Regions from separate parts of the Bacillus coreaensis genome, predicted to be linked through region 2. Evidence: riboswitches for the same ligand, from Rfam matches in the RefSeq annotation. Region 2 holds a riboswitch; the other holds the start of a gene.
What was found. A riboswitch is a leader RNA that binds a small molecule or an ion and turns the genes downstream of it on or off. The one in region 2 is predicted to bind S-adenosylmethionine.
Positions count from the first base shown of each region.

Region 1: it holds a riboswitch for S-adenosylmethionine, as region 2 does, so the genes downstream of both, ACQ5H4_RS03855 (homoserine dehydrogenase) here and ACQ5H4_RS11445 (methionine ABC transporter ATP-binding protein) in region 2, are expected to answer to the same signal.

Region 1 is NZ_JBOCCY010000002.1:124,192-139,244, forward strand. Features, by position in the region: gene ACQ5H4_RS03785 (DUF1850 domain-containing protein) at 1-346, shown strand, start outside; gene ACQ5H4_RS03790 (TRAP transporter permease) at 336-2,285, shown strand; partial or broken gene ACQ5H4_RS03795 (YozQ family protein) at 2,629-2,787, opposite strand; gene ACQ5H4_RS03800 (Fur family transcriptional regulator) at 3,022-3,462, opposite strand; gene ACQ5H4_RS03805 (hypothetical protein) at 3,639-3,770, opposite strand; gene ACQ5H4_RS03810 (helix-turn-helix domain-containing protein) at 3,780-4,997, opposite strand; gene ACQ5H4_RS03815 (S8 family serine peptidase) at 5,144-6,409, opposite strand; tRNA gene ACQ5H4_RS03820 (tRNA-Val) at 6,643-6,715, shown strand; gene ACQ5H4_RS03825 (manganese catalase) at 6,877-7,737, shown strand; gene trhA (PAQR family membrane homeostasis protein TrhA) at 7,798-8,445, opposite strand; gene ACQ5H4_RS03835 (DUF1836 domain-containing protein) at 8,581-9,150, shown strand; gene ACQ5H4_RS03840 (ammonium transporter) at 9,378-10,643, shown strand; gene ACQ5H4_RS03845 (DUF294 nucleotidyltransferase-like domain-containing protein) at 10,704-11,675, shown strand; gene ACQ5H4_RS03850 (exonuclease domain-containing protein) at 11,665-12,393, shown strand; SAM riboswitch class I at 12,467-12,580, shown strand; gene ACQ5H4_RS03855 (homoserine dehydrogenase) at 12,648-13,922, shown strand; gene ACQ5H4_RS03860 (hypothetical protein) at 14,005-14,145, shown strand; gene ACQ5H4_RS03865 (electron transport protein) at 14,151-15,053, shown strand, end outside.
Region 2 is NZ_JBOCCY010000006.1:86,422-101,474, reverse strand. Features, by position in the region: gene ACQ5H4_RS11455 (MetQ/NlpA family ABC transporter substrate-binding protein) at 1-699, opposite strand, end outside; gene ACQ5H4_RS11450 (methionine ABC transporter permease) at 711-1,379, opposite strand; gene ACQ5H4_RS11445 (methionine ABC transporter ATP-binding protein) at 1,372-2,397, opposite strand; SAM riboswitch class I at 2,577-2,682, opposite strand; gene ACQ5H4_RS11440 (O-acetylhomoserine aminocarboxypropyltransferase/cysteine synthase family protein) at 2,790-4,103, opposite strand; gene ACQ5H4_RS11435 (hypothetical protein) at 4,210-4,560, opposite strand; gene ACQ5H4_RS11430 (thioredoxin family protein) at 4,806-5,111, opposite strand; gene ACQ5H4_RS11425 (toprim domain-containing protein) at 5,126-5,482, opposite strand; gene ACQ5H4_RS11420 (YusG family protein) at 5,610-5,849, opposite strand; gene gcvH (glycine cleavage system protein GcvH) at 5,949-6,332, opposite strand; gene ACQ5H4_RS11410 (arsenate reductase family protein) at 6,368-6,730, opposite strand; gene ACQ5H4_RS11405 (acyl-CoA dehydrogenase family protein) at 6,875-8,659, opposite strand; gene ACQ5H4_RS11400 (acetyl-CoA C-acetyltransferase) at 8,878-10,053, opposite strand; gene ACQ5H4_RS11395 (3-hydroxyacyl-CoA dehydrogenase/enoyl-CoA hydratase family protein) at 10,099-12,483, opposite strand; gene ACQ5H4_RS11390 (YuzL family protein) at 12,707-12,838, shown strand; gene ACQ5H4_RS11385 (proline dehydrogenase family protein) at 12,902-13,819, opposite strand; gene ACQ5H4_RS11380 (YusU family protein) at 14,419-14,667, opposite strand; gene ACQ5H4_RS11375 (IucA/IucC family C-terminal-domain containing protein) at 14,664-15,053, opposite strand, start outside.

The sequences.
Region 1 (15,053 bases), on a different contig from region 2:
GATTCATCTATCAGAAGTAATTGAGAGTTATCAAGTGAATAGCGATGGAGATATAAAACAGTATGAACTTGAATACTCTGATTTTTCCATCGGGATGCCAGAAAATGCATCAAAAGGTGAAGTTTTTGAGCAGAAGAATGGGAAATATTATATAAAAAATATGAATCGGATTTTTCCATACTTTGATCTAAGAACTGGAAAGGTCCGTGCTAATCATACAGTGATATATGGAGACAAGGAGTACCCTTTAAATAAATATGTAGAACCAGGTTCTTTGGTTAGAATAAAGGTAATTAAGATGAACCTTTATCAACAATGGAAAGGAGTGAATCTCATTGACGGATAAATTTGAATCTCTGTCACAAGAACAGCAAGAAGAACTATTGGAAAAATACGATCCGGAAGCTGGTACGAGAAAGCTAACAGGAATTTTAGGTTGGATTGTATTTCTCGGATTATTATCATTTTCATTATTTCAACTTTATACAGGTATTTTTGGTATTCTCACTGCTCAATTGCAACGTTCAATTCATTTAGGATTTGCGCTAGCTCTTATATTTCTACTTTTTCCTGCTAGAAAAACGAAAGGGAAAAAACATAAAGTTGCTTGGTTTGATGTATTATTAGCAATAGCTTCAGTTGCGGTGGGAGCTTATTGGCCACTAATGATCGATGAGTTAGTATTACGAGTTGGTATGTTAAATGATATGGACTTTTATATTGGGCTTCTTGCCATTATTCTTGTGCTTGAGGCAACGAGAAGGGCAGTGGGGTTACCAATAACGATTATTGCAGGACTTTTTCTTGCATATGCTGTATATGGGCCATATATGCCGAGCTTCTTAGCACATCGAGGGCTTTCACTTGAACGACTTGTTCAAACGATGTTTTATACAACAGAAGGAATCTTGGGTACACCTTTAGGAGTATCTTCAACGTATATCTTTTTATTTTTACTCTTTGGTGCCTTCCTTGTAAAAACAGGTGTTGGGCAGTATTTCAATGACTTGGCAGTATCAATTGCCGGAAAAAGAATTGGTGGGCCTGCAAAGGTAGCTATTTTCTCAAGTGCTTTACAAGGGACAATTAGTGGGAGCTCAGTTGCTAACGTTGTTACCTCTGGCTCATTTACAATCCCTATGATGAAAAAACTTGGTTATAAAAAGGACTTTGCTGGTGCAGTAGAGGCAGCGGCATCAACAGGTGGACAGTTAATGCCACCAATCATGGGTGCTGCAGCATTCTTAATGGTTGAATTTATTGGTGGAATAACATATTGGGAAATTGCGAAAGCTGCTGCTATTCCAGCTTTGTTATATTTTGCTGGAATATGGATTATGACTCACTTTGAAGCCAAGCGACTTGGACTAAGAGGCTTAAAAGATGAGGAAATGCCTAATCGAAAAGAAGTGCTTAAAAATTTCTATTTATTAACACCGATTATCGCAGTAATCGTGTTAATGACTTCTGGTATGACAGTAACAAGAGCTGCACTTTTTTCCATCCTTGTAGCAATTATTGTAGGAGCTATTAATAAAGAGACACGCATAGGTATTAGAGGGATTATTGAAGCGCTTGTAGATGGTGCAAGAACGGCGCTTGGAGTAGCAGCGGCTACCGCTGCAGCTGGTATCATTGTGGGGGTTGTTACAAAAACAGGACTAGGCTTAAAGCTTGCTAATGGGTTATTAGATCTTGCTGGTGGAGCGTTAATTCCAACTTTAATGTTAACCATGCTTGCAGCGATTGTGCTAGGTATGGGATCTCCAACAACAGCTAACTATGTTATTACGTCTACAATTGCTGCACCAGCAATCATATTGCTTGGTGTACCTGATTTGTCGGCACATTTATTTGTGTTTTATTTCGGAATTATCGCTGACATTACACCTCCGGTTGCATTAGCAGCTTTTGCAGCAGCAGGTGTTTCTGGAGGCGAGCCGATTCGTACAGGTGTACAATCAGCGAAGTTGGCTATCGCAGCATTTATCATTCCGTATATGTTTGTTTTATCGCCAGAGTTGTTAATGATTGATACAACATGGACGTACCTTATCTGGGTCATCTTCTCTGCACTTGCAGGTATGATGGCGATAGGTGCAGGAGTTATCGGGTATTGGATGAGAAAGCTATTCTGGTGGGAACGAATTGTTGGAATTGTCGGTGGGATTCTTCTGATTTATCCAGAAGGGGTTACTGACATCATAGGGTTAGTGACGTTTGGAGTATTAGTTGCACTTCAAATCATTATTAAAAGACCTGAAGCAACTAGAGCCATAGGATAAGAACAGAGCAAAAAGAGCCTAGCTGATATAAGGCTCTTTTTGCTTTTTAGGAGAAACCGATAAAATATTATATATTTTAAATAATCTATTTTGTTTACGTAAAAAACAGAAGGCTCTAATATAGTGAGGTTTGATTTCATTTACGAGTATGATTCGCTGAGTGATGTGTTGTTTGTCAGAAACATAAATAATTTCTACAGGTTGTTTTTCCTGTAGTGACTTCATTAATAATCGGTGCATTTACATCCCTCGCAGTGGATCGTGTTACTTTTATTATATGCGAACGAATGTTCTTTATTCAATAAATGAAAAAAAGTGTGGAAAAAAATCCACACTTTTTGAATCAGTCATTCTTCTCTAGTTCTTGGTCGATCGTCCCTTCATAATAACCATCACTTGCTTGTTCATGTGTTTGGGCCAATCCCATTTCGAGTTGGTTTTCGCTGTTGTAATCAGAGGGCTCAAAGGTTTTACCAGCAATTTTTGATGAGTTGTTTTTTTTCATTCCATCTCCGCCTTTTCATCATTATTCATACTTATTTTTTGACAAAAGGGACAAGGGCATACAAACTAAAAAATAAAAAACTGTACATGTTTTGGCAGTTTTAAGGGAATGGTTAATTTTTTCTGATTTTAAACTTACTTCCACATTTACAGATCACACTATGTTTTAAATATTTTATGGGAGATTGACATTTAGGACATACACTGTTATGCATATTATTCGCCTTCTTTTTTAATTAGTAACTTCTTTGTTTTCACTACAATTTTTACATACTCCATAAAGCTCGAGTTGATGAGAATGAACACGAAATTTAGTTAACTTATTAGCTATATCTTCCACTTCTCTTAATAATGGATATTTGAAGTCTTCAATTATTCCACATATATGACAAATCACATGATAATGTTCATCCATTTTAAATTCATATTTGCTTAATCCATTACCATAGGGTAATTCATTTAATATATTTAATTTTACAAACATTTTTACATTATTGTAGATGGTTGCAATACTAATAGAGGGGAGTTTTGAATGTATGTCATCCACAGTTGGATGGCCTTTCATGGAAGCAATTGTTTTTAATATTAGTATTCTTTGTGGCGTAATCCGTAGTCCACGTTCTTTTAATAAAGGGATAAGTTTTTCGAAATCTAATTCTAATTCATTATTCATAAAAGAACCTCTTTATTAGTAGATTAGAAATTTGGGAAGTTCAGATCGAGTATATAGTTAATGATAACACTTCTCATTCAGAAATCAATACTTTTTTATAATTATTTTAAATTAATATCTATTTTACTTAAAACAAAACAAAACGACGGTCTGAAGTTTCTCAGACCGCCGTACTTTTATGCTTCTTTCACTGGAGGTAAAATTGGGTGGCCCTGTGGAGCATCGGAGCTTGATAGAGCGTATGTTGCACCTGTTGAAGCTGTAAGAATAAATGCGATGACAACAAAGGAATGGATTAATTTTTTCATAATATCCTCCTAAATGGTTTTATTCAAATAATATATTGCTTTCTCAAACATACCAGTTGAATGATAATGTTTGGAAAGTAATTGATAAAACATAACTAAGTCATCTTTATTTTCATTTGAGCTTTCTAAATATGGAATAACAGTTAAAATAACGAATTGGATTGACTTTGATTGATTCTCCAATGCAAGGAGATAATATTTTGAAAGAATGGAATACTTTTTATTATTTAGAGTTTCTGAGAGAGTAAATGTGATGGTAAAGGCTTCTTTTGCAACTTCATGTAATTGCATCTCATAAGCAACCTGACCTTTAACATACTGTGTAACGAGACAATGAGTGGTAGGTGATGATTGTAAGGAAAGACTTTTATTTATATACAACATTGCTTTATCGTAGTCTTCAAGCTTTTTATAAAGAAGACCGATATTATGATAAATTTGAGGTAGGAGATTCGTTTCGTTTAATAATGTTGCATTTCTTTCTAAATGGTGAAAACAGCTTTTTGCTTCTTCGAAGATTCCAGAATGAGTGTAGTTAATTCCTAAGAGCATTAAGCAATGAAGGATCCGAATAAAATTATGCTCATTCATGTAGGATTGGAGGGCTGCTTTTGCAAAGTGAATGGCGTGACCGGACTGCTGTAAGGCAGCCTTTACCATTGAACGATAATATAAGAATTCGCCCGAAGAAGAGTCATGACTGATTTGAAATAAGGAGTCAAACTGTTGATCCGCTTGTTCAAATTGCCCCTTTAATATATACAGTACCGTAATACAATAATGAAATAAATAGATTTCTTGTTGGGAAAATGATTTCTTTAGTTTATTAAGAATTTCTTTTTGGTGGTCGGCTTGATCTACATTACCGAGAAATAATAGGTAACGCATCTTATACAGCTCGTATGTATGTAGGTAAGAGGTAAACGGAATAATTGCGTCATAATTCTTTAACTGGTTGATAATATCTTTAACCTCGTTTTTTTGGTAAAAATAAATCTTTTCATTTAATGTATTTAATAAGTCACCGATAATTTTTTCCTGTTCCTCGGCCCGATTTATGCTTATATGTAATCGATCGAGCAAGAAAGAAATGGTTTCATCATTTGCTTCCTTTCCATTATTTTCAATTTTGCTTAGATGGGAAACGGAACAAATTCCATTAGCAAGCTCCTTTTGGGTAAGACCTTTTTGAGTACGATAATACTTAATTAAAGGTCCGAATTGCAACGAAATCACCTCCTATTGATTATACTTTATCACCGTTAGCATAAATGTAAACCTATTTTTCAGATATTTTTGAATACAGGAAAAAAGGACGATACTTCGAACGTAAAAAACCATCCAGCGAAAACTGAATGGTTTTTACTCTAGCTTTATCTTACACGAGGGAATCCAAAACCTGAGGCATAGTCGTCTCCAGTTGCCGCACCAACTCCGCCGTATATATCGTATGATTTTGCACGAGTTTGTAGTTCGCTTCTAAGCTGTGTATGTGAGAGTGAAGGGTTAGCTGCCCATATTTTCGCCGCTAAACCAGAAACATGTGGTGTAGCCATAGATGTCCCACTAATTGTGTTATATCCACCATTATACCAAGTAGATTCTATTGCTGCACCAGGTGCTGATACTTCAATATCACGCTCTTGAATTACGAAATCACCATCAGTATTCGGATTGCCTCTTGATGAAAAATCAGCGACTCGATAAGTTCCATTTTGTTGAACATTTTCAAGTGCAGCCACCGCAACGGCATTAACTAAAGCACCTGGGTAACCAATGGTGTTGCTTGCAGAACCGCTATTACCAGCAGCTGCAACCACTAATAAACCTTTGCTGTAAGCATAATCAACTGCATTTGCAATCATGGTATCTTTTGAACTTGATCCAAGGGACATGGAAATTATAACCTTTGAACCTGTTCTTGTTGCTTCGTCTGCTGCATGTCGTATAGCTCCAGCGATGTCATCGGAATAGCCTGAACCACGGTCGTTTAGTACCTTGTAAGCCCAAAGGTCAGCTTCAGGAGCCACTCCATAAATTCCTAGTCCGTCACTACCGCCATGAGCTAATACTGTACCAGCGACATGTGTTCCATGACCGTTTTTATCGGAGCACGATCCGTTTATCAAGGGTGAACGATTTTGAGTGAAGTCTTTACACTGTTCAGCTGAACCTGCTAAGTCAATATGGCTTGTATAAACACCGGTATCTAACACAGCAACTTTAATTCCTGCGCCCCCGGATGTTTTTTGAACAGAACTATCATTATAGATTGCTTGAATCCCCCAAGGTGTTTGGTCACTAGGGAGAGCTTGTGCAGATACTCCAGGTTTTGCGTTTGCTTCTGTACGATCTTCGAGACTTACCTCTTCAACCACTTGGATGGTAAGATTCTTGTTTTTAAGTAAAGCGTTGTACTGACTTTCATTTACCGTTGTTGAAAACCCATCCTTTCCAAAGTCCCAGCGCGATCCATACGTTTGTTTGGCTTTACCCTTTTCACTCTGAGGTCCTTGGATGTACACTCGATAAGTATCCTTTGAAGCACTTTCTTGCTGCGCGCCTAGTGCACCGCTTGCAAATAATGATAGTCCCATTGCTGCGCTAATAAGCACAGAGCCTAAAGTTCTTTTTCTCATGTATGAACTCCTTCCCAACTTAAAGGTTCAACCTTGAGAGGTTGTAAGGTAAGTATAGTGATAATTTTTAAATAAAATCAATAGACTTGTAGAGTTAGAAAGTTGGGAAAATTTTTGAGATCATTCAGGGATACATGGGACTTATTAAAGAAAAATGAGAGACTTATGATATATGTGTGATGATATTGACAATTCTCATAAATCAAGTATAATATAATTTGTACTATAAAAGAGATCTGTTAGCTCAGCTGGGAGAGCATCACCTTGACAGGGTGGGGGTCGGGGGTTCAAGTCCCTCACAGGTCATACTAAAAAAGCTCGAAACCTTGTTATTTAGGTTTCGAGCTTTTTTAAATTTCCTAAATTGATATTTATGGACAGTCACCCAATACCTAATGAAACCATACAATAACATTGCGGTTTTATAAGGGATTTATAGATAGCCACATAAGTTGGAGGGTGACTCAATGTTTTATCATGTGAAAGAACTTCAATATCAAGCCAAGCCTGAAAGACCGGATCCGCTCTTTGCTAAAAATCTGCAAGAAGTGCTAGGTGGACAATTCGGTGAAATATCTGTTGCTTTGCAATATTTATTCCAAGGATGGAATGTGCGTGGAAACGGAAAATATAAGGATTTATTAATGGATACGGGAGCTGAAGAATTAGCTCATATTGAAATGTTAGCCACTATGATTGCTAGGCTTTTGGACGGAGCTCCGGTAGGTGATTTAGAGGAGGCTGCTAAAGATCCGGTAATTGGTGCAATTTTAGGAGGGATGAACCCGCAACATGCAATTGTTTCAGGTCTGGGTGCAATGCCAGCCGATAGTGTTGGGAATAGATGGACGGCAGATTATATTATTGCTAGCGGAAATTTATTAGCTGATTTTAGAGCCAATTTAACTGCTGAATCTCAGGGAAGATTACAGGTAGTAAGATTGTATGAAATGACGAATGACCGAGGAGTTAAGGATATGCTTTCCTGGTTAATCGCTCGTGATACGATGCATCAAAACCAGTGGATTGCAGCCATTAAGGAACTAGAAGCTAAAGAAAATGTTGTGGTTCCAAGCACGTTCCCACGTAATTTAGAGAAAAGAGAAGTATCACATGTGTTGTTTAATTTATCCGCAGGAAATGAAAGTGCAAGTGGTCGATGGGCTAGTGGTCCAAGTATGGATGGTGAAGGAGTATTTCAATATGTTGAAAATCCAGTACCTCTTGCCAAAAAACCAAAATTAAACCCTGCACCACCTTATATTCATGATACACCTCCTGCTGTACTAAAAGATACAGCGGGAAAAATCCCTCCAAGTATGATGTAATATTTAGATAAAAGCCATTATCTGTGTATGGATAATGGCTTTTATTGTATCGATTTATTTTTATAGAACATACATATACACGCATAGGAAGTGAGCAGTCGATCCGAGCATGATGAAAATATGAAAAATCTCGTGAAACCCCATAAAACGTGATTGAAGAAATTTAGGTTTCGCTCCGTAAATAATACCGCCAATTGTATAAAAAATTCCTCCTAAAACAAGTAGGAATAAACCAGAACTGCTCAAAATATCTGCAAGGGGAGAAGCGACAAAGATTACCATCCAACCCATTACAATATAAATAACTGTTGATAACCAACGAGGACATTTAAACCAAATCATTTTAAATAAAACGCCGCAAAGAGCAGCAAACACGATAATAGTAAACAGAAGCCAACCGGTAAATCCATTTAGACTAATTAAACAAAAAGGAGTATATGTCCCTGCAATGAGAATAAAAATCATTGAGTGATCAAGCCTTCGCAGAAAAGCAATGACCGAATCTTTTGCAACAACCATGTGATATGTGGCTGAGGCTGAATAAAGCAATATCATACTTATCCCAAAAATGATAACGGATGTAATTGCCAAAGCGGAGCTCGTTGTTAAGGAAGCTTTAATCACCAACGCTAAGAGGGCGATAAACGAAAGAATGGCTCCGGCTAAATGGGTAAGACCATTGATAGGTTCTCTAATATAAGAAAGCATGTGCTTCTCTCCTTTTTGTATGTAGTTTTTATAACTACTTACTATAGTATACGTATTACGACAACTAGTCAACATTTACTAATAATGAATTGTGAAGTAAAATTGAAATGTATATAAACGAAAAGGGAGAGTATTATGAAACATCTTGATGAGCTTATTGACGAGCTAGGATTGCATCAACAAATTACAATGGATGACATTCCAGCAATTGATTTATATATGGATCAAGTGATTCAATTATTTGATCAGAAATTTAATGATACGAAAAGAAATAAAGATGAGAAGTTATTAACGAAAACGATGATAAACAATTACGCAAAGGATAAATTGTTTATTCCAATAAAAAATAAGAAGTATTCAAAGGAACACCTTATACTCATTAGCCTCATATTCCAGCTTAAGGGTGGCTTGTCTATTAATGATATTAAGACTACATTAGTTGGTTTGAACGACGGTATTCAAGCGGGTAATCTGGATTTAGAGAAATTTTATTCATCCTATCTAAATTTGGCCATGAAGAATGTTACATCTTTTAACGAAGAGGTAAAATCACACTGGCAAGATGTGATTGAAGAGATGGAAGATACCACGGAAGATGCTAATCTTTATTTAAAAAATGTTCTCCTAATCGCCTCCCTAATAAATATTAGTAATCATTATCGCCGAGTAGCTGAAAAGCTAGTTGATGAAATAAGCACGAAATAACACCATTTTCCTTGTGGAAGATGGTGTTTTTTGTTGTCGAACGATATAGAAAGGGGTTACATTCAAGTTTTGTTAGATTATCTTACATGGAATTTTAAGAATGTTTGTAAATATTATTGACTCTTTATAGATATCGTTTAAAATAAACTTAATCGAACTAATGTTATATTTTATGACATTATAATGTTAAGTAAAGTTACACAACAATTTTAAGGGGGAAAAGAAAAATGGATGTAAACTACTTAATGAATAGTCTCTGGGTAATGGTATCGGCGGTGTTAGTTATCTTCATGATCGGTGGATTTATCATGCTAGAAGCTGGTTCCACTCGAATGAAGAACGCGGGTCATATTGCTGGTAAAACCATTTTTACATTCGGTTTATCTTCACTAGTATTCTGGGCAGTAGGTTTTGGATTTATTTTTGGTGACAATGCTAACTTCTTTGTAGGTTTATCTAACTTTTTCTACGGTGGGGCAGAATTAGATTTAGCGCTAAATTCTTCGGTATTCTTTTTATTCCAATTAGCATTCGCAGGAATTGCTATTACAATTGCTCTTGGTGGCTTTGCTGAACGTGCGAAATTATCCGTATATTTAATTTTTACATTATTGTTTTCTGCATTAGTTTATCCGGTAGTTGCTCATTGGATCTGGGGCGGTGGCTGGTTAGCAGAACATGGAAAGCAAGACTTTGCTGGCTCAACAGTTGTTCACTTAACGGGAGCTATGGCGGCATTAGCAGCTACTATTCTATTAAAACCACGTATTGGGAAATATAATAAAGATGGCTCTGCAAACAATATTTATGGACATAACCAAGTATTTACAGCATTAGGTGTTCTTATTCTTTGGGTAGGTTGGTTTGGATTCAATGCTGGTAGTACTGTTTCAGTTGACGCTGGATTCTTTGGATTTGTAGCACTTAATACGAACTTAGCTGCAGGTGCTGGTGCGGTGGCAGCACTAATTATTTCCTGGGTTGTATTAGGAAAGTCAGATATTCCAACAATTTTAAATGGTGCACTAGCAGGTCTGGTTGCTATTACAGCATCATGCGCATTCGTTGATACTTGGGCAGCGGTTGTTATCGGATTTGTTGCTGGAATTCTAGTATTCTATAGTGCGAGATTCTTTGAAAAACGTAAAATTGATGATCCGATTTTTGCACTATCTGTTCACGGTGCTGCAGGAGTATGGGGAACGCTTTCTACAGGGTTCTTTGCAACACCAGAATTAGCAACAGTTGGTAAGCCAGGGTTATTCTATGGTGGTGGATTAGAACAACTTGGAGTTCAAGCAATGGGTGTTGGGGTGTCTGGACTATACGCGTTTGTAGTATCGTTCGCTATCCTTGCGATTGTAAAGAAAGTAATCGGTGGCCTTCGTGTTACTGAAGAGGAAGAAATTATGGGTCTAGATGTAAGTGAACATGGTAGCTACGGTTATCCAGAAGTATTTTTAACTAGTGAAAACCAAAAAGTTTCTTCATAATTAATAAGGAGAGCCTCATTTTATGGGGCTTTCCTTATCTACTTAAAGGGCGTGTAAGATTTGAGTTCATATGAATCAATAAAATTATGGAAAGAAACTCATGTTGCAGGGTATTTATCAAATTCAGAATCTCTAAATAAGTTTCACGACGAGATTATGATAAAGGTATTTGAGACTGCGAGTGCCCGAATGACTGCTGAACCTCCGTGCGCCTTTGTATGGTTTATTACAGGTAGCGGGGGACGATTTGAACAAGGATTAATAAGTGACCAAGATCATGGGATTATTTTCCAAGAAGATAGTCGAGAGGCAGGTTATTATTTTAGTGAATTAGGAAAGGAATTATCAATTGGATTACAAATAGTTGGTTACCCCTTCTGTGATGGCAAGGTAATGAGTTCAAATCCACTATGGTGTCAAACAGCTTCGAGTTGGAATAAACAGGTGGTAAGTTGGATGGAGGAGAGCAGTTGGGTTTCGATTCGCAATCTGCAGATTTTCTATGATGCTAGAAAACTTGTAGGTGACCCTGATCTCCTTTATCATCTAAAAAACGTGATTCACGAATATAGTCACTCCCACCCTCAATTTTTAAGCCGATTATTAGAAAATGTTAAACATGTCAAAAAGACGATTGGTCCCCTAGGACAAATCATTGTTGAGGAGAAGGGAATTCATGCTGGATCTATTGATTTGAAGTATTCTGCTTTTATACCATATGTGAATGCAATTCGGCTATTGGCATGGAAAGAAGGGATAATTGAGACTAGTACGATAGGCAGATTAAAAGAGCTAAACAAATTAGAAAAGTATGAGGATTTATCTCATTACTTGGAGAATTTTTCGCAACTTCTCCAGTTTCGATTAGACTACCTTTCATTAACGTCTTCTTATGATGATTCTCACTACTTGTATGTAAAAAAACTTACGAAAGATAATCAAAAACTAATTAAAAAGATACTAAAGGATGGAAAGAAGCTGCAGCAATACGTACAAAGAATGATTGAAAAGGGTGGAAACCATGGCGTTTGAACCGTTTATTCATTTTGTGAGGGGAATCCAGGGGAAACTTGGGACAAATGTATATAGTGGCTTACAGGGACAAAACGGTCAGCATGTTGCCTTTTTGCGTCAAATTCAAAAAGAACTGAATTCAGAGAATGCTTTGCTGGTTCCATTGTCTGAATTAGAGGTGACGGTTTTTGACCTTGAAACAACGGGTTTCTTTCCTGAAAAAGGCGATGAAATTTTGTCTATTGGTGCTATAAAGACAAAAGGTGCGTATGTGAAGGAAGCCGAGTCCTTTTATTCTTTAGTTCAATATGATAAAGAACTTCCACACCAGGTGAAGGAATTAACAGGAATTTCTGAAGAGGATCTAAAGAGTGCACCACCGTTATCAAATGTTCTACTGGATTTTTATCACTTTGCTAGAGGAACGCCACTTGTTGCACACCATTCAAATCATGAAAAAAACTTCTTGCAAGCAGCGAACTGGAAACAATTCAAAGCCCCTCAAAAACATCGCATCATTGATACATCATTTCTATCAAGAGTTGCCGATCCAGAATTAACTCAAAACAAGCTTGAGGATATTTGCGAGAGATATGGGATAGAAGTATTGGACAGACATCACGCATTAGGAGACGCTAAATTGACGGCTGTTCTTTGGTGTATTTTTATTGATAAAGTTCAGCAAAAGGGATATGAGACTCTTCAAGATATATATAATCTTATGGCAAAATGGTAAGATTCTATAAATCTTCTTTACTTTTAAAAAAAGTTTGTGCTATTATTATCCATAAATGAATTCAATATTGGATTTCTTATCCAGAGTGGTGGAGGGGCTGGCCCGATGATACCCGGCAACCGATTTTCTATTTATAGAAAACACGGTGCCAATTCCTGCAAAGCAATCGTGCTTTGACAGATAAGAAGAGATGATAACAAAAAACCCTCTTCTTTAGAAGAGGGTTTTTTATTTTATCAGAGGAGGAAAATATGATGGAAACGGTGAAAGTGGTTCTTTTAGGATTTGGTACGGTAGGTTCAGGTGTCTATGATTCCATCCTTCATACTCATCAGGAGAAGCTAGAACATGTAATTGGTAAAAAGGTTGAAATTGTTGGTATATTAGTGAAGTCAGAAAAGGAACGCCAACTTCCGCAAAATATTATTGTCACTACAAAGATTGACGAAATCTTAGCTCTGCCGAAAATAGACTATGTGTTCGAAGCGATTGTTGGTATTGAACCAGCCTATTCCTATACAAAGTTATTTTTAGATCGGGGCTGTCATGTTATAAGTGCAAATAAGGAATTGCTTGCAAATCGTGGTGAGGAGCTTACGGAATATGCTTTAAATAAAGGTAAGTTCTTAACGTTTGAGGCAGCCGTTGCGGGGGGAATTCCTTTACTTAGAACGATTATTCAACTCCTCCAAGTGAATGGGATTTTAGTTCTAGAAGGTATCTTGAATGGAACAAGCAATTACATCTTATCGAAAATGAGAAATGAAAAATTAAGCTTTGGAAAATGCCTTCAAGAGGCACAACAACTCGGTTACGCAGAGGCTAACCCAGAAAGTGATATTTCTGGTAGAGATGCATTCTATAAGCAAATGATTTTAAGTAGTTTAATCTACCATGAGCAGCCCGACTGGGAAAAGGTTGAAAGAATTGGGATTGAAGAAGTCACATTAGAAGATCTTGCCTTAGGTGAGGGATATGGATTAAGGTTAAAGCTTTTGGCCACTTTGAAAAAAGAGGATAAGGGAATCAAGGCAACCGTAAAGCCAACGTTTGTAAGTACCGAACATCCTCTTTACAATGTGGAGGGGGTAGACAATGGCATAGTTATTAAGACCGATTTGGTTGGGACTCTTATGCTCCAAGGACCAGGAGCTGGTTCAAAGGCTACTGCAAGTGCTATGATTGAAGATTTAGTACAGATTGAACAACAAAAACAACCCTTGCAAAAAGTTGATCGATATAGCTATCAAACTCAAAATGAAAATGAGAATAATCCAAGGATTCAATTAGCTGTATTTCCACTGCAAAACAAGGAAGAATGGCTGAGTTTAAAAGCGGTTATAAATGAAAACTCTAAGCATGTAAATATACTTCAAGAAGTTGTTAAAGAGCTTGGTGGTAGTATTTACGGAAGTTTCTTATACGAAGGTGAGCTAGAGGATATCAAGCTACCTGTCTTATATAAACGTTACCCTGTATCACCTATCGGTCTAAAAAGAGATCAATTGATTGTGGTTAATAGTTTTTAGGGAAGACGCATAATCATTGCGTCTTTTTTTTGTATCGTAAAGCTCCATAGGGCAAATAATATGTTTGCTATGGAGGTGCAGAATGAGAAAATTTTTATTTTTGTTTGGAGTAATTATGCTTATCTTCGGTGTTGCCATCTATACATTAACAAATGTTTCCATTGATTTTGCCTTTGTGCCAGAAGCAGAAGATGTAAGGGAGCCAGAAAAAAATCGAAAATAGCTTCTATGTCAAGCCAAGTGGAGATGGGGACACCAGAACAGATAGTATTAGGGCGAAAATTATTTTACGAAGAGACCTTTGGAAATGAAGTGTTTTTTTCAGATGTTTTAGGTATGTTTAACGGGGCTTTAACACTGGGGGACATAGGAAAGGCAATCTTAAAATTAAATGGGGAAGGAACGAATAACCTGAGGGTTGAAGCGTATAAAGATTTTTCAGCTGGTGATTTCAGCATAAAAAAAGGTGACTTCATTGATACAGGTCTGGATGTGGCTAAGGGGGCCAAGACCCCAGTTGGATTTAAGGTCGTATTTGATGAAGGAAGATTAAAAGCAGGTGTTAGCTGTGCTGCTTGTCATGCTACAGTTGATGAGAAGGGGAAAATTATGGAGGGAGTCCCGAATACGGATTTGCAAATCGGTCTTGCTCTTGCAATGGGTACCAACACATCCTCCTATTTTACTCATACAGAATTAGATGATATTAAAAAGTATATTAGTCAAAGTTCTGTACAAATAGAAACATCGAATGGAACAAAAGATGCCTTACCTGATATAGATAAGTTTGAAAAATTCGTGGATGCAGAGATTATTAAATGGCCTGCAGGGAGTAATGACACAACCATTGATTTACATAATAATCCTGTTCAAGTTCCTGATGCGATGACGAATGGTGATCGCCCATTTGGGTGGAGCGGACAAGGTCAAATCGGTCCTTTTAATGGGATTTCCGCAGCTATTAATAATGCCCATTCACAGAATATGGATGCGGTCTCAGCCTCTGAGATAAGTAAGTATACGATGAAAATAGATAAGGAAGTATACCTGGGAACCGTTTTGCAAAATGCTGCGAATCCAAAGTATCGTTACGATGGAAAGTCTTCGCAAAAGCCATCTGAATTTTTTGCG
Region 2 (15,053 bases):
TTTGTCTTCGATTGCGATTGAATCTTCAATTGGGTTCAGACCTGCATCAATTGCATAGTTTGAGTTGATAAGTACTGCATCACCTTCATCATTGTTATAAATTTGCGGTAATAATGATGCTTCATACTCTGTGTCAAAGTGAAGGTTTTTAGGGTTTTCTGCGATATCTTCAACCGTTGCTTCTACATTGTTTACGCCTTCTTTAAGAGTAATTAATCCCTCTTTTTCAAGCATGGTTAAAATACGACCGTGGTCTGCTACTGAGCTGCTCATGATGATATGTGCTCCTTCAGGAAGGTCATCTAAGCTCTCGTACTTTTTAGAGTACACACCCATTGGTTCGATATGAATTCCACCAGCATTAGCAAAATCATAGCCATGCTCTGCCATTTGAGACTCAAGGTAAGGAATGTGTTGGAAATAGTTTGCATCAAGATCACCAGATTCTAACGCTTGGTTAGGTAGGATGTAATCTTGGAACGTTTCAATCTTTAATTCAATTCCTTTTTCCTCTAAAAGTGATTTTGCTTCTTCTAGAATTTCAGCATGAGGTACGTTAGAAGCTCCCACTACTAATTCAGTCGTTTCTGCTGCTTCTTCACCTTCACCACCGTTTGACTCATCATCATTTGCTGTACCGCAAGCTGCTAGAACTAAAGCAACTGCTAATGATAAAAATAAGCTTAAAAATTTCTTCATTTTTGTCTCTCCTATCTTTTATCTAGTTTTGATGTTATAGAATCTCCAATAAATTGGATAATAAACACAATTATTAAAATGATAACAGTAGCCACAAGGGTTACGTCACTACGACTTCTTTGGAACCCTTCGAGATATGCTAGGTTTCCTAAACCACCCGCACCAATCACACCAGCCATTGCTGTATAACTCACCAAAGCAATAGCCGTAACCGTAATACCAGATACTAAAGCTGGCAATGATTCAGGAATAAGCACCTTAATGATAATCGTGCTAGTTTTAGCACCCATTGATTTAGCTGCCTCAATAACTCCTTTATCAATCTCACGCAATCCGATTTCCACCATTCTCGCGTAAAACGGAGCGGCACCAATAATTAATGCCGGTAAAGCTGCATTCTCACCAATCATCGTATCTAGTATAAGCTTTGTAAAAGGAATCAAAAGAACAATTAATATAATAAAGGGAATCGAGCGGAAGACGTTCACGACAGAACTGATCACTTTATTCACTAATCTATTTTCCCAAATATTACCCTTAGCTGTTAAAAATAATAAAAGTCCTAAAATTAAACCAAGAACAAATGTAATAACAACTGATATAGCTGTCATATACAGGGTTTCATTCGTTGCTTCAATCATTTTTTCCCAGTTCACGTTTGGTAAAAGTGTCTCAAGCATTCGAAATCACCTCCACTCCAACCTGTTGTGATTCGATATATGCAATGGCCTTTGAAAGCTCTTCCCTTTCCCCATCTAAGTGGATGAAAAGCGTTCCATAAGAACCATTTTGTGTTTGTGATATTTTCCCTTGCAGGATATTTACAGTTACCTCGTAATGGCGAATAAGGTTCGTAATCAGCGGTTGCTCTGCTGCTTCTCCAACAAAACCTAGTTGAACGACTGTACCATGCGGATACAGTTCTAATAAGTGTTCAATTGTTTCCTTCGTTTCTTCAGGTTCTGTTACTTGCTGAACAAATCGTTTCGTAATTTCTTCCTTAGGGTGCTTAAATACGTCAAGTACTGGGCCGAGTTCAACAACCTTTCCACCTTCCATAACAGCTACACGATGACAAATCTTTCTGATGACGTGCATTTCATGAGTGATAAGGACGATGGTTAAACCTAAACGCTTATTAATATCAACTAATAGCTCTAGAATCGAATCTGTTGTTTGTGGATCAAGAGCAGATGTTGCCTCATCACAAAGGAGAACTTTGGGATTGTTAGCAAGTGCTCTCGCAATTCCTACTCTTTGTTTTTGCCCACCACTCAATTGAGAAGGGTAAGCGTCTTCTCTTCCTTCTAATCCAACCAAACGAATAAGCTCGTCTACTCTTTTCATTCTTTGCCCTTTAGGAACTCCTGCAATTTCAAGTGGAAATGCAATATTTTCTCTTACTGTTCGAGACCATAAAAGGTTAAAATGTTGGAATATCATGCTTATTTCCTGTCTAGCTTTACGAAGGCTACTACCTTTAATTTTCGATACTTCATTATTTGCCACAATAACGGATCCCTCAGTAGGAATTTCTAACCCATTCAGCATACGAATAAGCGTACTTTTCCCTGCGCCACTATAACCAATTACACCGAAGATTTCTCCTTCAGTAATTTCTAAGTTTACATTATCAACAGCCGTTACTTTTCCTTGTCTTGAAGAATAAATCTTTTTTACGTCTTTTATCGAGATCAAAGGTTTCTCCCCCTTCCATTTCCGATTATTCTGATAAAACTACATGCTGTCATGCTACAGAAAGGTACAATACAACTTAGGTTCTATCATCCGGTTCATTCCTATTCGAATGAGAGCACTCTAAATGAACATAAAAAAAACCTTTCTGCATGAGCAGAAAGGCAGAAAGTATCACCTTTCTCTCATCTATCAAAGCAATACGCTTTGTGTGAATTGGCACCATTTCAATATTTTGACGGTTGCCGGGCTTCATAGGGCACATCCCTCCACCTCTCTTGATAAGAGCTTATCAATCTATATGAACTTTTTTAGTTGTAGTCTTAATCACGAGTGCTATCGTATCATGGAAAAACGGGAGTGTCAACGATAAATTTCGACAAAAATCTTATGGATTACACATGGCTAGTAAGCGAGGTTTTCCCTGTCGCTAATGTAATCGCTTGCTCTAAATCTTCAACTAAATCCTCCACATTTTCAATCCCGATCGAAAGACGAATTAAATCCTCTGGAACGCCTGCTGCTTTTAACCCCTCTGTGTCAAGCTGTTGATGAGTTGTGCTTGCAGGATGAATGACTAAGCTTTTTGCATCACCAACATTGGCAACATGTGCCCAAAGTTTGAGACTATTTATAAACGTTGCTCCAGCCTCTCGCCCTCCGTCGATTCCAAAGACAACGACAGAACCTGCTCCTTTAGGTAAGTATTTCTTCGCAAGCTCGTAGTCTGGATGCTTCTCATTTCCTGGATACATCACCCAATTAACCGCAGGATGTGCTTCTAGATACTCTACGATCTTCTTCGTATTTGCCACATGCTCCTTCATTCTCACATGCAAAGTTTCTAAACCTAGAGTGAATTGAAAGGCATTTTGAGGGCTTAATGCTGGACCTAGATCACGTAGCAATTGAACTCTTGCTTTTACAATATAAGCTGCAGCACCAATTGCTTCACTATATACAATATCATGATAGCTGGCATCAGGGGTTGTAAATCCAGGAAACTTCGCCGAATTCCAATCAAACTTTCCGCCATCCACGATAATACCCCCAAGAGTTGTACCATTCCCTAAAAGCCATTTTGTTGCCGAATGAATAACAATATCCGCACCATGCTCGATTGGACGACATAAATAAGGAGTCGCAAAGGTATTATCGATAACAAGAGGAATACCTGCCTCATGTGCGATCTTTGCGACATTTTCGAAATCCAGAATTCGCAAGCTTGGGTTTCCAATGGTCTCTGCAAATATCGCCTTTGTTTTCTCTGTAATAGCTTGCTTAAAATTCTCTGGATTGGTTGAATCCACAAACTTCACATTGATACCATATTTAGGTAATGTTATAGCAAATAGATTATATGTACCTCCATATAGATTCGAAGCTGCAACGATTTCATCCCCTGCTTCAGCCAAATTTAGGATCGCCAGTGTAATCGCTGCCATTCCGCTCGATACAGCGAGTGCTCCTACTCCACCTTCAAGGAGGGCCACTCTTTCTTCGAACACAGTAGTAGTTGGATTATGAATGCGTGTATAAATATATCCCGGTTCAGCAAGTGCAAAGAGATTAGCAGCATGTTCAGTGCTTTTAAATTGATAAGCATTGTTTTGATAGATCGGTACTGCTCTTGCTCCTGTAGTAGGATCTGGACTTAATCCACCATGGACACCTAGTGTTTCTAACCGATACTTCTTCTGTTCTGTCATACCAGTCCCTCCACCACTCTTTATAAGAATTTTTATTAATCACGTAGATGATGGTATCAGGGTAAAATTGACAAGTTAATAATATTTTAGAAAGTTCAGAAAAATTTCAAATATTATTGGCATGCTTATATGGCTTTACTAAAAAGAACAAAGTTTCTAAGTATAAAGCTGTTCTAAACGTAGATTGTAAGGAAATTAAATTTGATAATGTTGCTTGTCTGAGTTTGATTTCCCCACGGAGCAAGGATATAATATCTTCCTTCTTTCCTTGAAGATGTGCGGCAATATGATGATGATCTTTTTCGAATAGAAGTTCAACTTTCCCCTTATTTATATGGATAAAGAAGGCCTCATCTTCTGATCTAATACAAATAACAACGGGTGCCTTCTTTAAAAAAGGCAGTAAATGACTACGGTTATTCCATTCATTCACTGTTCTTTGTAACTGAACAAGCATCGGTCTTCCTCCTCTAAATATACGGATACATATATATTCCACTCTGAGAGAAGGCTTACCTTTAATATCTTTTCGACAAATTTTCGGGGCGTTTGTCAGGGGTACCTAACAAGCTTTGTATCGAATGCTGTAGTTAGAGTTCATTTCCCGAGAAATATGTCACCTTTTTGAACGAAATTGCTTTTACTGTCGAAGGGATTCGTGCATCCGCAAATAAAAAAAATCAGACTAGTACCGTCTGATTCCTAAAATGATTTTAAACTTTCATATAAAAATGGTACCGATTGAAAAGCATAAATTTTGTTAACTAGTTTATTGTTTCTTATAACAAGTAAACAGGGAACAGACTCAATCGAATATTGCTCAGCTAACGCTGGAACAAAATTCAGATCTGCCTTTAACCAGTTATGTTGTGGCAATAGCTGTTCAACGACCCTGAGCATTTTTCCTGCTACTTGGCATGTACCACATAATGGTGTGTACAAGTAGAGAAATTTTGTTTCCTCAACCGAGAGGAGCCGTTCCCTGTTACTATCTAGCAATTCTTGCATGTTGTTACCCCTTCTTACACTTTGTCTAAAAATTGCGTAAAGACGTCGATGTTTGCCCCTAACAACACAGTAGCTAAATGATGTTCTGGTGCGGTTGCGACCTCCCTGTAAGTTCGATCGATGTATAAATGGTCTGCTTCAGGAAATTCCCGTTTGAATAGTCTTCGAAGCTTTTCTCCCGCTTCATCAGCATCAACTAGGATATAGACATCCTTTCCAAACAAATCATCAATGATTTCATCGAGCTTCGAAAGGGATATCGTTCCATTCGTACAAATAATGTCTACAGGCTCCTTAATAACCTTTTGCACCTTCTTTTTGTCTGACGTACCTTCTACTATAATTACTTTTTCAGGTCTCACTTCAGTCATATGCATCACCTGTGAACATGTTGTATTTTCTTTACTTTATTCATTATTCTCGAAAGAGGTGTACAATTCCTCTAACTATTTACGATTATAAAAAAATAAACAGCGGAAAAAAACCGCTGCCCTTTGATTAACACCATCCACCTTCATCACAATCCGTGTATCTTGGTTCGTCACTGGATGGAGTGGATACAAGTTGAAAAATCTTCTCTCCAGCGTTTTCAAAATGATGCTCAAGTTGCATATCACTTCCACTCGGTAAAGTTACCTTTCCGATTCTCTCATTTTCTAGATAAAGCACAATTTCGCCATTTTGAAGTTTTCCAACAACACGGTCTGTAATATCTAATTTTCCTTGCTGCAAAGTCATGTTGTTTGCCACCCTTTCTTTACTATCTTAGGAGTAGCATGCCCATATTTGCTAGAAAAAAAAGAGACAATAAAAGACACCTAAAAGGTGCCTTCTGTATTAGTCTTCGTTAATCATTTCTTCATATTGCTCAGCTGTCATTAGATTATCCACTTCACTTGCATCAGTTGGCTCAACAACAATCATCCAAGCTTTTTCGTATGGTGACTCATTAACGAACTCTGGGCTGTCGTTTAAATCTTCGTTTACTTCTACTACTTTTCCGCTTACTGGAGCATAAAGTTCAGATACTGTTTTAACAGATTCAACGCTACCGAATGGCTCATCAGCAGTTACTGTGTCACCTATTTCTGGAAGTTCAACAAATACGATGTCACCAAGCTCTGATTGAGCGAAATGTGTAATACCGATACGAACGGTACTTCCTTCTGTTTTTACCCATTCATGTTCTTCAGAATAACGTAGATCCTTTGGTGTACTCACGATAAAACCCTCCATTATTATGTATTAATTGTTGGTTACTTTGTAAGCCATACTTTTTCATAGTCTGCTTCCTTAAAGCCAAGCGTTACTTTCTCTCCATCTGTTAGCAATGGGCGCTTGATTAACATTCCGTCTGAGGCAAGAAGCTCAAGAAGCTCGTCCTCTGAAGATGTTGCCATTTTATCTTTCACACCAAGCTCACGATATTTTTGTCCGCTCGTGTTGAAGAATTTTTTCAGCTCAAGTCCACTTGCTTTATAGTAGGATTCAAGTTCCGCTTTTGAAGGAGGCTGCTCTACGATATGTACCTCTTGATACTCAATATTGTGAGAATCCAGCCATTTTTTTGCGTTTCGACAGGTTCCACATTTCGGATACCAATAGAAGGTCAATGCCATGTTACCACCATCCTTTTACACTTTCAATTGCATATTAACATAATTAGGTACAAATTCATAACTTTGACTACGAAAATTTCGGGGAATTTCTCTGTTTACGAACGAATCCCCCCTTCATCTATTTAAAGGGGGGATTCACAGTACTTATAGGACAAATTTTTCTGCTTCGATTAGTTTTTCTGATGCTTCACGCTTTTTCGCAATGACGTTGATTGGTGTGTGTCTTGTAAATTTGCGAAGGGCGGAGATCATCATGCGCAGTGCGTCACCTGTTTCAGTTGCAACAAGTGTTTCTTTTGCATGCTGCTCGATTTCGTTGAACGCTTCTTGACAGAAAATTTGTGTGTATAAAAGCTTTTGCTTGCCCTTTTCTTCCCCGTCCTTAGCGATTGCTTTTTCTGTTCGTAGAACGACTGATTCCATCGCATAAGCATTCGATACGATATCGGCGATGTTTACTAAGATTTCCTGCTCACGCTCTAGTCCTTTGCCAAACTTTTGAGCCGCTAAGCCTGCCGCAAGAAGGCCGATTTTCTTCGCATTTTTCACTAAATACTTCTCTTGAGCTAGCGGCTCATCTCCTGGCTCTTCTGGCATAAGCATCATGAGCTCTTCTTGAAGGGCTTGCGCTTTCTGGAATAATGGTAGCTCTCCTTTAAATGCTTTTCTTAAATAAGTGCCAGGAACTAATAGACGATTGATTTCATTTGTTCCTTCAAAAATACGGTTAATTCTAGAGTCGCGGTACACTCGTTCAATTTCATACTCGCTCATAAAGCCGTAACCACCGTGAAGCTGTACCCCTTCGTCCGCTACGTAATCCAACACTTCCGTCGCGAAGAATTTATTCAAAGAACATTCAATTGCGTATTCAGCAATCGATGCTGCTACCGCTTTTCCATTTTTCACTTCTTCATCCGATAGCTTGCTCATGCGCTCTTCAAATAGACCAACAGTACGGTAGACAGAGCTTTCTGCCGCATAGATTTTGGAAGCCATGGTGGCTAATTTTTCTTTTGTTAAATTAAATTGAGATAGCTTTGTTTTAAATTGTTGACGTTGGTTTGTGTACTTAGTCGTAATTTCAAAAGCGGCCTTAGAACCTCCGACTGCCCCCACCCCAAGCTTATAACGACCAATATTTAAAATGTTAAAGGCAATAATATGACCTTTGCCGTACTCTCCTAATAGGTTTTCAACCGGTACTTGAGCATCTTCTAAAATTAAAGTACGAGTGGAAGAACTCTTAATCCCCATTTTCTTTTCTTCTGGACCAACAGACACTCCTGAAAACTTTCTTTCAACGATAAAAGCTGAGAAATGCTCGCCATCAATTTTTGCATAAACAACAAATACATCGGCAAAGCCTGCATTGGTAATCCATTGCTTTTCTCCATTAAGCACATAATGCGTTCCTTCTGCATTCAAGACAGCCGTTGTTCTTGCCCCTAATGCATCTGAACCTGAGCCTGGTTCTGTTAATGCATAGGCAGCTAACTTTTCCCCAGTGGCTAGTGTGGGTAAGTATTTTTGCTTTTGATCTTCGTTCCCAAACAATACGATTGGCAGCGATCCGATTCCAACATGGGCACCATGTGAGATCGAGAAACCACCCGCACGCGACATTTTTTCTGCAATTAGTGCAGAGCTGATTTTATCAAGAGCCAAACCGCCATACTCTTCCGGAACGTCTGCCCCTAGAAGACCGAGTTCACCAGCTTCTTTTAAAAGCTTTACCGAACGGTCAAATTCATGGTTTTCAATATGTTCCACTTGAGGGAGAACTTCATTCGTGACGAAATCTTCCGTCATTTTTGCGATCATTTTTTGCTCATCTGTATAATCCTCTGGCGTAAAGACTCGATCATATGAAACATCTTCGATTAAAAAGCTTCCACCTTTAATTAATTTATCTGTGTGATTAGTCATCTTTTTTCCTCCGTTCTATTATAAAGGCTGTTTTCGTAAAGTTTGTTGTTTTGGAAAAATCCCAGAAGCCGGATTTTTCCCCTCATAACGCTGAGTTTATTGGTCTTTTTGGAGAGTAGCTCTTTTCTAAGGATGATAAAATCCTGATTGGCTTCTGAAACCTATAGTTTAATTCTGAAAAAGTGTGTATATAGCAACAATGTTTTAGAAAAGAGCCATCATAAAAGTTCGAACACACCGGCAGCACCCATGCCGCCTCCGATACACATCGTAACAACCCCGAATTGTTGATTGCGTCGCTTCATTTCATGAATAAGAGAAAGGGTTAGCTTCGCACCGGTACAGCCAAGTGGGTGACCTAGTGCAATCGCTCCTCCGTTCACATTCACCTTTTCCTCATCAATTCCCAGCTCACGAATGACTTGAATGGATTGAGAGGCGAACGCTTCATTTAGTTCAAATAATCCGATATCCGATAGCTCTAATCCAGCAAGCTTTAATGCTTTAGGAATGGCTACAACTGGACCAATCCCCATAATTTCAGGTGGCACAGCTCCAACAGCGAATGATCGGAATTTGACAAGCGGTGTGAGTCCCCCAGCTTCTGCCTTTTCACGATCCATAACCATGACGGCTGCGGCTCCATCACTTGTTTGCGAAGAATTCCCTGCAGTAACAGTTCCTGTTACCGAAAAGGCCGGACGAAGCTTTGCTAATGTTTCTACCGTTGACTCAGGACGAACTCCCTCGTCTTGACTAAAAACGAATGGATTTTCGATTAGTTTATTGTCTTTTCCAACCGAGCGTAGAATTACGTCTACTGGTACAATTTCATCAACAAACTTTCCTTCTTGAAGAGCTTTTGCTGCTTTTTGGTGACTTCTTACCGCAAAAGCATCCTGATCTTCACGAGAAATTCCAAATTTTCTTGCTACCTCTTCTGCTGTGTGCCCCATTCCCATATAGTATTGTGGAGCTGTCTCAGCCAGTTTGACATTTGGTCTTACTACATGACCCATCATCGGTACTAAGCTCATTGATTCTGCTCCACCAGCAATAATGGTGTCGGCATGACCAATCATGATCTTTTCTGCCGCGTAGGCAATCGATTGAAGCCCTGATGAACAATAACGGTTGATCGTGATTGCAGGAACTGTATCAGGAAGCCCTGCAAGTGCTCCAATATTTCTTGCCATATTTAACCCTTGCTCGGCTTCAGGCATAGCACATCCGATAATTAAGTCATCAATATTTCCATCGTAATTTCCTGCTCGCTTTAAGGTCTCTTTTACAACCAGTGCACCAAGATCATCAGGTCTAACACTGGCAAGCGACCCTTTTTTTGATTTTCCGACTGGAGTTCGTGCCCCAGCAACGATAACCGCTTCTCTCATCACGTTCCCTCCGCTTCCTATTTATGTTATAACTCTATCAATCTATCAGTTTCGCAATGGTTTTCCTTTTAGAAGCATATGCTGCATTCTTGCTTGCGATTTCGGTTCTGCAATTAAGCTCAAAAATGCCTCTTTTTCAAGGTCAAGCAAGTATTGTTCATCAACTTCCGTTCCAAATGGAACCTTTCCGCCCGCAATCACATAAGCTAGTTTCTTTGCAATTCTCAAATCATGCTCTGAAATATATCCGGAGTAATACATCGTTTGCGCCCCTAGAAGTAAGGTCGCGTAACCCGTTTCACCGACGACTGGAATCTTCTTTCGGACTGGTGGCTTATACCCTTTGTCATAAAGAGCTAGAACAGCCTGCTTTGCATCATAAAGCTGATGGTCTCCGTTTACACTGACAGCATCTGCTTTATTCAAAAAGTTGTTTTCACGCGCTTCGTCTCCCGACGTGGACACCTTTGCCATCGCAATCGTTTCAAACACTTTATTTGCCACGTTTTGTAGGTCAAATGGAACTCCGTTTGGCATGCTGTTTAAAAACTTCATGTATAGCTCTTTGTTACCGCCACCACCAGGAATAAGACCTACTCCTACTTCCACAAGCCCCATATAGGTTTCCATTGTCGCTTGAATATGCGCAGCTGGTAGACAAACCTCTGTACCACCACCTAGGGTCATTGCAAATGGTGCGGCAACGACTGGTTTTGTACTGTACTTAATTTTCATCATCGCTTGTTGGAAGTGACGAACGACCATATCAATTTCAAAAATATTATCATCCTGTGCTTCCATAAGAATCATGGCAAGATTTGCCCCAACGCAGAAGTTTTTCCCTTGGTTCCCAATCACCAAGCCCTTGAAATTCTTTTCCACTTCTTCAACCGCAAAATTAATCATTTGCACAATATCGAGCCCAATCGCATTACTTTGTGAGTGGAATTCTAGAAGAGCTACTCCATCCCCAAGATCAATCAAGCTTGCACCACTATTCTTCTTAATAACGCCCCGCTGTTTTTTAATTTTTTTCAGGTTGATCACCTTTGGGTTTTCTTCTACAAGCTTGTAATCACCATTGGTATAGAAGAAGAGTTCACCGTTTTCTTTTTCCTGATAAAAGCTGGAATGACCATTTGCTAGCATTTCCTTTACCCAGCTTGGAACAGTGAGACCATCCTTCTCCATTTTGGCAATTGATGTTTCTAGCCCAATGGCATCCCATAGTTCAAATGGACCTTGCTCCCAGCCGAAGCCCCATTTCATGGCACGGTCAATCGCGACAATATCATCGGCTATCGTACCGAGTAAATCCGCAGAATACACAAGTACCGGACTAAAAATTTTCCATAGTAGTTCTCCTGCTCGATCGTTTGCATATACAAGCGCTTTCATTTTATTAACTAAGCCTTTTTCCTGTTTGCTCATTTCAATGGAAGCGGTTTTTAATTTTTTTCTTTCCACGTATTCAAGAGTGGCCGGATCTAATTCGAGTATTTCTTTTCCCTTTTTCAGGAAGAATCCTTGACCAGATTTACTTCCAAGCCAGCCTTTTTCAAGCATTTGATTCATGAAGGTGGGTACTTCAAATACTTCTTTCTCTGCACCATCCACTTGGTCATACACATTTTTTGCTACATGCGCAAATGTATCTAGCCCAACCACATCCAATGTACGGAAGGTTGCACTCTTTGGTCGTCCGATAAGCGGTCCTGTTACAGAATCCACTTCTCCAACACTGTATCCACCTTTTAACATTTCCCTTACTGTAACTAACAGACCGTACGTACCAATCCGGTTCGCGATAAAATTTGGCGTGTCCTTAGCTACAACCACACCTTTTCCGAGAATATCTTCCCCGTACTGCTTCATAAAATAAAGTACATCGGGGGAAGTATGTTGAGTTGGAATGATTTCTAAAAGCTTTAAGTATCTAGGTGGATTAAAAAAGTGAGTACCAAGGAAATGCTTTTGGAAGTCATCAGAACGACCTTCTGCCATCGCTTCTACAGAAATACCTGATGTATTTGAGCTTACAAAGCTACCTGGCTTTCGATACTGATCAACCTTCTCGAAAATCTGCTGCTTAATGGCTAAGTTTTCAACAACTACTTCAATGATCCAATCAACTTCGCTTAGTCTAGATAGATCATCTTCAAAATTTCCTGCTTCGATGAGGGCTAAATTATTTTTTGAGGTTAATGGTGCAGGTTTTTGCTTTAACAGATTTTGTAAAGCTTTTTGGCTGATTCGATTTCTGACCGCTTTATCTTCTAGTGTTAACCCCTTTTTCTTCTCGTCATCAGTAAGTCCGCGCGGAACAATATCTAATAGCAATGTTGGAATCCCGATATTGGCAAGGTGTGCGGCAATACCAGACCCCATTACCCCTGAGCCTAAAACGGCAGCTTTTTTAATTTGTTGGATCAACTCTTGTCTCCCCCTTTAGCATTTTTGAGTGGATTCGATAGTTTGAATGAACACTCATTCATTTTTAATTACTTTTATCATAAGATATTTAAAAATTTTACGCAATCCTTTGTCGTTGAAATTTGAAATTTTTTTGAAATTTACATTATTTTATGCGACCAATAGAATCCTATGATTGTGGATATGTTATACACGAGGAAAAAAGTTTGGGGGTGTACACATGGCAAAGATGAAGAAAAACCCATCAAAGGCTGGCGTAAGTGCCGCTAGTGTTAAGGGTGATGCTGGCCCAACTGTTGAAAATGATGGTGGCGGCAAACGAAACAGCCAGAACAACCAGTATAAGAGATAAATATGAATGTACCCGCACTGGATTTGGTGTCGGGTACATTTTTTTGGGGACAATTTCCCTTGCTTATTTTTTAAACATTCCCTTTAATACAAAAGCAACATTCGCTGGGCGTTCGGCTAGGCGGCGCATGAAGTAGCCGTACCAGTCGGTTCCATACGGGACGTATACTCTCATTTTGTAACCTTCCTTTACTAGCTCAATTTGCCGTTCTGGTCGGATGCCGTAAAGCATTTGGAACTCAAATTGGTCGTTACTGATGCGATTGGTCTTGGCGAGCTGCTTGGTGTATTCAATGATTGCATCATCGTGAGTCGCAACGGCGGTGTAGTTTCCGTTTAACATATGCAACTTAATAATCTTTTTAAAATTATCATCAACTTCTTTTTTATCTGGAAATGCTACTTGTGGGGATTCTTTGTATGCCCCCTTCACAAGTCGTAAATTCGGATGGTACTCATTCAGCTCCTCGATATCCTTTTCCGTTCGATATAAATAGGCCTGAATGACTGTACCAACATTGTCATATTCACTTTTTAATTGCTTAAAAATATCGATCGTTTTCTGCGCACGAGAGTAGTCTTCCATATCTATCGTTACGAACACATCGTTCTTTTTCGCCGCTTCTAGTATTCTTCTCATATTGTGAAGAACAACGTCGTCTGAAATATCTAATCCCATCGACGTCATTTTTAATGATAATTGTGATTGAAGTTTTTCCCGTCCGATTGTCTCTATCGCAAGTATTGAGTTGTCGGCCATTTCATTTGCTTCTTTCTCATTGTCGACAAATTCTCCTAAATAATCAATTGTAACAAGTAGACCTTTTTGGTTGAGATCTTGAATAACTCGTGTTGCAAGTTCAATCGATTCACCCGCAACAAACCGTGACGCACCGAATCGTAATCCATATCGCTTGGCTAGTTTCATTAATGCTCGATTTTTAGAAAGGAATAAAAAGAAATCTCTCATCAGTTGTTCCATTGTGATATCCCTCCTACAAGCGTTTACTATAGCTATATGAAAAGGAAAAGCAAAGCGTTTCTTACTGTCATTTTATGTACTGTTATTACTGATGTTGATTTCACTGTGTTTAAAAAATAACCGGAAAAATTCCGGTTAAATTGGGAAATACCCATATTTCCTAAAGAATAAGCGGAGTTTTTCCGTTTATGTGAACCAAATCTTTGAATTTCGGCTTATTTAGAGCAGTTAACCGGAATTCCTCCGCTTATCTCTGCTTCTTAAGCCTCCTTTATATACATTAGCCGGAAATTCTCCGCCTATTAATTTCTCTTACCTATACGAAATCATCTATGAATAATTACAGAACCAAAGTCCAAAGAAAAGCGTGGTTTTGTAAATAAAAAACAGCATTTTGCAGTCCCATTTGCGAGGTAACAGCTGTAACCTTACATTTTGATATACAAATTGGACTACAGTTTTACGCCTATTTTTATAATTATTCGCGTTATATCAATAAAAATGACCATCAAACTCACATACAAATTGATGGTCATTTTTATATACATTTTGGATTTTTGTGACAGGTAATAGGACGCGTTACCAAGTTGGACTCGGTTTTATCTCTTCGCTTGTCTGTGTGCTTCGTTTAATTCTTTGATTTCATTAATTGTTTCCTTAATCTCATTCTTAGCATCAGGATACGTGTCGTTCCAATGTTTAACAAGAACTGGCATTGATTTACTCATGTGAGAGTAAAGGATCCAAGCCTTCACTTTTTCCACATGATCCGCATCTGCCTCACCTAGTAATAACTCGGTATATTTGGTTAGTAATCCATTGATCTTTTCATCTAGATTATCGCTCACGAGTTCCCTCCGTTCTTATGTACCTTTTTTGGTCGATTACAAGTTTGTGGACAAATTTTACAACGGTCCGGTGTTCCAGTTAAGGCATAAAAGAAGCAGCATGTGGTACGTACACGAACTTCTTCTCCAAGCTCAGGAATATAACGTTTATCATGAAAATGTCTTTTAATGGGGTTTTCATGATAATGTCCAAACAATGATCCAGGTGCAAGTTGAGCAATGAACTGTAAATCCTCCACTGCACGCCCACGAACCTCTTCATCTTCATGTTCAGCTAACACGGTTTCATACAGCCAGAAAATATAAATCGCAATATTTTCCCATAGTACGAGTTTGGATTGTTTTGACTCCATTTTCACACTCTCCACAATGGGAGTAACGATATT